2 regions of the Shewanella sp. 125m-1 genome follow, and region 1 is predicted to be linked to the other one. Evidence: predicted binding sites of a transcription regulator. Region 1 holds the regulator's gene; the other holds the start of a gene.
What was found. Region 1 encodes sigma-54, which starts transcription at its own class of promoters, with help from an activator protein. Its sites were predicted from a motif close to GTTGGCACGNNNNTNGNNT; they were not measured.
Positions count from the first base shown of each region.

Region 2: a site for sigma-54 is predicted at 1,533-1,551, ahead of fliD (flagellar filament capping protein FliD). Genes of this name have one in related genera too.

Region 1 is NZ_JBRILT010000010.1:13,527-16,953, reverse strand. Features, by position in the region: gene rapZ (RNase adapter RapZ) at 1-386, opposite strand, end outside; gene ptsN (PTS IIA-like nitrogen regulatory protein PtsN) at 594-1,037, opposite strand; gene hpf (ribosome hibernation promoting factor) at 1,040-1,327, opposite strand; gene ACVBIK_RS06820 (RNA polymerase factor sigma-54) at 1,357-2,820, opposite strand; gene lptB (LPS export ABC transporter ATP-binding protein) at 2,957-3,427, opposite strand, start outside.
Region 2 is NZ_JBRILT010000017.1:74,596-78,022, reverse strand. Features, by position in the region: gene fliS (flagellar export chaperone FliS) at 1-103, opposite strand, end outside; gene fliD (flagellar filament capping protein FliD) at 118-1,503, opposite strand; gene ACVBIK_RS10005 (flagellin N-terminal helical domain-containing protein) at 1,797-2,603, opposite strand; gene fliB (flagellin lysine-N-methylase) at 2,850-3,197, shown strand; gene fliB (flagellin lysine-N-methylase) at 3,238-3,427, shown strand, end outside.

The DNA.
Region 1 (3,427 bases):
ATGTTGGCTAGCGGCTCTAACAAGCGACCTTCTAGCGCAATGGCCTCTTTAAGCGAAATGTTATCGTGCGATAAAGGGTGCAGACGACGGGTCTCGTTATAACGTTTAAGTAGCACTTCATCGCTTGAGTTAAGGAAAAAGCTTAATAACTCGACCCCATCAGGCAGAAAAGTGAGGTGCTTAACCAGCTCATCTTTCTTTTCTGGCAGGTTACGAATATCGACACTGATGGCGACAAGCTTAGTGTTACCCGATAGCTCTTTGAGTAAGGTCCCCATCATTGGCAAGGGCAGGTTATCGACACAATAATAGCCGAGATCTTCTAGCATTCTTAATAGAACGGACTTACCTGAACCGGAGCGACCTGAGACTAAAACAAGCTTCATCGTATGATTACCTGATAGACATTAAACAAAATGTATGATTTTTGTGGTTATATTGTGTAAGTGTATAGATTAACTTTTTTAAGGCTGAAAGCAAGAAGTTGAGCGGGTGAATAAGAATAAATAATATTGCTGTAATAATTACTTAGGTCTTTAAATCATTTACCTTTTGTGTAAAAAAATAAATAACTTAAAGACCTGAGTAGTTAGCTATTGGGTAATGACTTGGTATAGTTCTGATTCATTGCTGGTCTTTCTCAACTGCTTAACCACCGCTTTATCGTTGAGTTTTTCAGCCATACAAGACAGTGTTGCTAAATGTTGCTCACACTGATCAGATGGCACCAATAAAGCAAATAGAATATCGACAGGCTGCTTATCGAATGAGTCAAATGGGATAGGAACTTCACATTTAACTAATACTGCAACTGGACGTTCTATATTCGACAGCCTTCCATGAGGAATCGCTATACCATTACCTATTCCCGTGCTACCCATTTTCTCTCGTGCCAAGAGACTTTCAAAGATCTCTTGTGAAGAAAGGGTTGGGTACTGGACAGCGGCAATGTCACTGATTAACTCCAGTACTTTTTTCTTACTGCCCGGAGTGGCGCAGGTAGTGCACTCCGGCTGCAGGATGGTACTTAGTTCCATCGTTAGTGTTTAGTCAGCTTCTCTTTGTGTTTAATAACCTGACGATCTAGTTTATCGATCAGGGAGTCTATTGCAGCATACATATCTGCATGTTCCGAAATAGCAAATACTTCCCCTTTTTTAAGGTGAATTTTAGCTTCGGCAATCTGCTGCATTTTTTGTACATTCAAAATAACGTGCACATTATTGATCTGATCGAAATGTCGTTCAAGCTTTGTAAATTTCTCTTCTACATAACCGCGTAGTGAATCGGTGATTTCGATGTGATGTCCTGTCAGGTTGATTTGCATTATCGATCCTCCATGTGCCTAATTTTGAGTTATAAACTCTTACGTTGGTTTGAGGGCGGGATCAGCATCGCTTCTCGATATTTTGCAATCGTACGTCTAGCAACTTTAATCCCTTGTTCAGCCAGAAGCTGGGCCATTTTGCTATCGCTTAACGGTTTCCTCTGGTTTTCAGCTGCGACTAATTTCTTAATAAATGCCCTAATTGCTGTCGATGAGCATTCTCCGCCATCGTCGGTACCCACATGGCTTGAGAAGAAATATTTTAGTTCAAAAATGCCCCTTGGGGTGTGCATGTACTTCTGTGTGGTAACACGTGAAATGGTAGATTCATGCATTTCAACAGCTTCGGCAATGTCATTGAGTACCATAGGTTTCATGGCTTCTTCACCGAACTCAAAAAAGCCTTGCTGGAATTTGACGATACAGTTTGTCACTTTCAATAAGGTGTCGTTGCGGCTTTCCAGGCTCTTTATAAACCACTTAGCTTCTTGCAGGTGGCCACGGATAAATTGACCGTCGGCCTGATTCGTTGTGCTACGCGCCATTGATGCGTAATGCTGATTAACATTAATCTTAGGCATATAGTCAGGATTTAGCTCTACCACCCAGCGACCTTTTTTCTTGCTGACAGACACGTCGGGAATGACGTATTCATCTTTACTGCGTGCAATGGCAAGCCCAGGTCTTGGGTTAAGAGTTTGGATCAGTGTGATCGCCTCACGTAAATCATCCTCTTTGAGTTTGGTTTTACGCATTAACTGCCTAAAATCACGCCCCGCAATAAGGTCTAAATAGTCTTTAATCAGTAATCTTGCATTTTCAATGTGCGGTGTATCTGCGGCATATTGTGCTAGCTGGATAAGTAGGCATTCACTTAAGTTGCGGGCGGCAACACCGATAGGATCAAAATGTTGAATTCGTTTTAAAACGGCTTCGACTTCATCGAGTTCAGTTTCAGGATCGCCCATCGCTTCGAGAATTTCGTCACAGCTCTGGGTTAAATAACCTCGTTCATCGATCGCATCAATAATCGCGGTGGCGATAGCAAGATCGTTATCTGAAAATGGGGTGAGGTTCTTTTGCCACTCAAGATGCTCATATAAGCCTTCGCTAGTCTCGCCTTGGAATGGCATGTCATCTTCACGACTTACGCCTGAGCTAGCATTAGAGGAAACGGTGTAGACTTCATCCCAAGTGGTATCCATAGGCAGGTCATCGGGCATGGAATCTTGGGTGAGGGCTTCGGAGGTGTCAACGCTTGCGCTATCTTGGGTGAGTTCACTATTAGAGTCATTTACAGAGTGATCTTCATCGTTGATCATATCGCCATCTGACTGCTCTTCATCTAGCTCCAGTAACGGATTAGAATCTAATGCTTGTTGGATCTCTTGTTGCAGCTCTAAAGAAGACAGTTGTAACAGGCGAATGGCCTGTTGTAACTGGGGAGTCATAGTGAGCTGTTGACCCATTTTGAGCTGGAGTGACGCTTTCATTTTACCGCTATTCCCTACACTGTAGTTAAACGTTAAAGCTCGTTGAACTGGCGAAGGTTGCTCAAAAACTCAACACGTTGATTTTTTTTGGAAATAATTCCATATTGAGTTTTTCAGCTTCCATACTGTGAATTAACTATAGCCTGAATTGTTCACCTAAGTACACCGCTCGAACCTGTTGGTTGTCCAAGATTTCGGCAGGTGTACCTTCAGCAATCAGATTTCCGTGGCTTACTATGTAAGCACGCTCACAAACGTCCAAAGTTTCGCGAACATTATGATCGGTGATCAGTACGCCCAGACCGCGACTCTTAAGTTGTTCAATAATTTTTTTAATATCGATAACTGAAATGGGGTCAACACCCGCGAACGGCTCATCTAACAAGATAAACTTTGGATTAGCTGCGAGTGCCCGAGCAATTTCTACCCGGCGGCGTTCGCCTCCAGACAATGCCATACCTTGGCTGTCACGAATGTGAGTGATATGAAACTCTTCGAGTAGATGCTCAAGTTGTTCTTCACGTTGCTCGTTATTGATGTCATGACGAGTCTGTAAGACGGCCATGATGTTGTCACGTACTGACAGCTTTCTAAAAATACTGGCTTC
Region 2 (3,427 bases), on a different contig from region 1:
CGTCGAGAAGCATTCGTACCATCTCGTGAGGGTTCGCAGCTGCGGCTCTAGCATTCAAAGAGGTTTGCTTATAAGCATTAAAGGGATCGTGCTCGTTCAACATTTTTTAGTATTTCCTTAATAAAACAGTGCGCTAGCTGAGTTGAGTTGGCTAATAGTGGCTTCCATTGCGGTAAATTGAGCCAGATAAATTTGATACCTTTGTTCCATCTGTCTGTCGTGAGTATCCATACTGGTTTCGACTCTCTCGATCTGTTTCTCAAGGTTGTCTTGCTTGAGATCCATCGAGCCTTGGAACTTGGTGAAGGGGTCGATGATGGTATCGAGCCTGTCTATATAGCTGCCAGAATCGGTAAACATGGCTTGTATCGCGTCAGGATCATCTTTTAGTGCTTTAGATAACTTATCTTTGTCAATGTCGAGTTTGCCGTCACGGCCCATTTCTACACCGATGTCAGATAGACGCATACCGTTTGGCGCAGCATCAAAAATGGCATCACGCATATTCTGTTGCAGCATTCGAATACTCGAATCACCCTTGAGTACGCCTAGCTGATCTTCGGTAATTGAAGAGTTGAAGTCATCATCTTCGTCTTTATCTTCATCTTCATCACTGTCGCTGTTATCGTCATTCTCATTATTAAGATCATCTAAGGCTTCACTGCCCATGGAGCGAGTTAACTTATTTATTTCGTCCATCAAGTCATTGAAAATATCAACAAAATCTTCAATTGCTTGTTCGCTGGAGTCAGTATCAGATTTGATCTTAATGCTACTGCTTTCACCTACTGCGTGGACTTTATTAAGTTCAATAGAGACACCATCAATAACGTTAGTTAAATTGTTACTGCTGCTCTGAATATCTATGCCGTTAAGGGTCGCCAGCGCATCTTGCGCCGCTTTTCGTTCGGTCATGCCCCAGTCTGCACCGTCCATCTTGACGTCAATGGCGTTTGCTTCACCCGTCTCTTTTGAGGTCAGCATCAATTCGACTTGGCCACCCGTTCTGACCAAAGATGCTTGCACTCCCGGGTTAGCTGAATGGTTATTGATGGCATCCCGTAGGTCGGTAACAGTCTTTGTGCCATCGGCATTGAGCACTGCCATGTCGATCTCTATGGTGTCAGCTGCGCTAGGACCAACTTGAATGCTTAGCATGCCCGTTGTCGGTAGGACTTCAGTTTCGCTGGCAAAGCTCTTGGTTAATTGGTGTGCCTGGGCTAGTTGCTTAACATGCAGATCATAGTTACCGGTAGGTGCGCCACTTTCGACCGTGATTGAGGCATTATCATCACTAATGGTTGAGGTTTTGCTCTCGAAAGCGTCACCATCAATTGTCTCTAGTTTGCTGGTCATGCTATTTAGACTACGCTCGAGGATCTTATAGGCATCGAGTTGCGACTCATATTTGGTCATATTGCTTTCAAATATCTGATCTTTACCCATGCGTTCTGCGACGATAAGCTGTTCGGCGAATGAGGCGCCACCCATACCTGAAATCATTTGATCCTCCAATCTTGCTGTAATGCAAATGGCAATCTTTGTGCCAATAGTTAAGTATATGTTTTACATGTTCTTTAAATCTTTAGCTGCATGTGGCGGATTAACTTTCCTTCCGTTACTAACGCTTAAAGGGAAGTACTGCTTCCGCTTGCGACTATTGCACTATGTTCACTACAACCATGTAATAAGTAAGGCGACCTCAAGCTAGGGGCACTGAAGTTTTGCGGGGAATTTGTTGCCAAAAAAAAGGGCCAGAAGGCCCTTGATAGAAAGTTGGGAGAATGGGGGGAAGATTAGCCCAATAGACCCATAACCAAACCAGTGTTTTGGTTTGAAGAAGACAGGATGTTAGTACCGGCTTGAACGAGTAGCTGGTTTTTGGTCATCGCTGCCGTTTCTACCGCAAAATCGGTATCCATGATACGACCAGCAGCCGCTTTAGTATTTTCGGTAACGTTAGTTAGGTTAGATGCTGTGTGACCTAGGCGGTTAATGCTAGCACCTAGGTTAGAACGCTCAGCAGCAACGGCATCGATCATAGCTGTAGCGTTGTCGATTTCAGTTACAGCAGATGCTTGGTCTGTAATTGTACCTGTGAAGGTAGCATTAGCCACAACAGTAGATGTTACCGTTAGTGTCTCGCCACCTGATGCGCCAATCTGGAAATCTACGCCGGCATCTAGAGTAGCGAACAGTGCGTTGCCGCTATATTCAGTATCTGAAATGATGCGCTGTGCTTCTTCGTTTAGTGCAGCATATTCAGTACCGATAGCAGTAATATCTTCTGCAGAGTTCACGCCGTTAGCCGCTTGTGTTGCTAGTTCTTTTTGACGGTTAGCAATAGTCATTAACTCGTCTAATGCGCCATCGGCAGTCTGTAGCATAGAAGTTGCGTCAGATACGTTACGGTTTGCCGCTTCCATACCGGTTACGTTAGCGTTTAAGCGAGATGCGATCTGTAGACCAGCAGCATCGTCAGACGCACTGTTGATGCGAAGACCTGTAGATAGACGCTCCATAGCGTTGCTAAGTAGGTCGTTATTTTTAGTGACAGCATTTTGAGCGATGTTAGACGCGTTGTTAGTCATTACAGATAACATAGGATATTCCTTTGAGTTTTACTGATTGTTTGGTTTCTATAATCTTAAAACGACGCGCTAAATGAAAACTGAAAGCAATTGGTGATTTAATTTATTGAGGCAAGTGTATCTCCATGAATTTAAAGATTTAAATATTTTTAATTATAATTGGTGAATGACAAAAAAGACTTTAGTTAATCGGTGTTTTGGTCGCTCTTAATAAGCATATCTAGGCTTGGCCAAAACTTGATAATAAAGAGAGCAATAATGAAGCATTCACTCATTAGACCCAGTTTCGTCACTAACTTCAGCTGTATTGGCGGCGAGTGTGAAGACAGTTGCTGTTATGGCTGGAATATCCATATTGATAAGCAGAGCTATAAAAAAACCTTGGCACATAGCGAGCTTAAGGTTTTGGCTAAAACGGCACTGAAAAAGGTCAAAAAGAGTGATCAGGTGTGGGCTCAAGCGGTATTGAATGAAGAGGGGGCATGTGGCTTTTTAGATGACAATAAACTCTGCCAAATTCATGCTAAGGCCGGGGAGGCATTGCTGAGTAATACTTGCAAGACCTATCCAAGAATGTCGCATATGAGGGGGGGGGGATCGCTATGACAGCCTATCATTATCTTGCCCTGAGGCAGCGAGAAATATTTTGCTTCGACCCGATGCATTTAGTTTGCAGCGAACAGCAATTAATCATCATCGTAGCTACAAGGCGACACCACTTTGGGCCCAAAAAGCTTATGATTATTCAATTCAATTACTGTTAAAGCCTGAACAACCGCTGGAACTCGGTCTTACCGCTATCGGTATTTTGATGAATACTGCAGATAAAGCGGCTA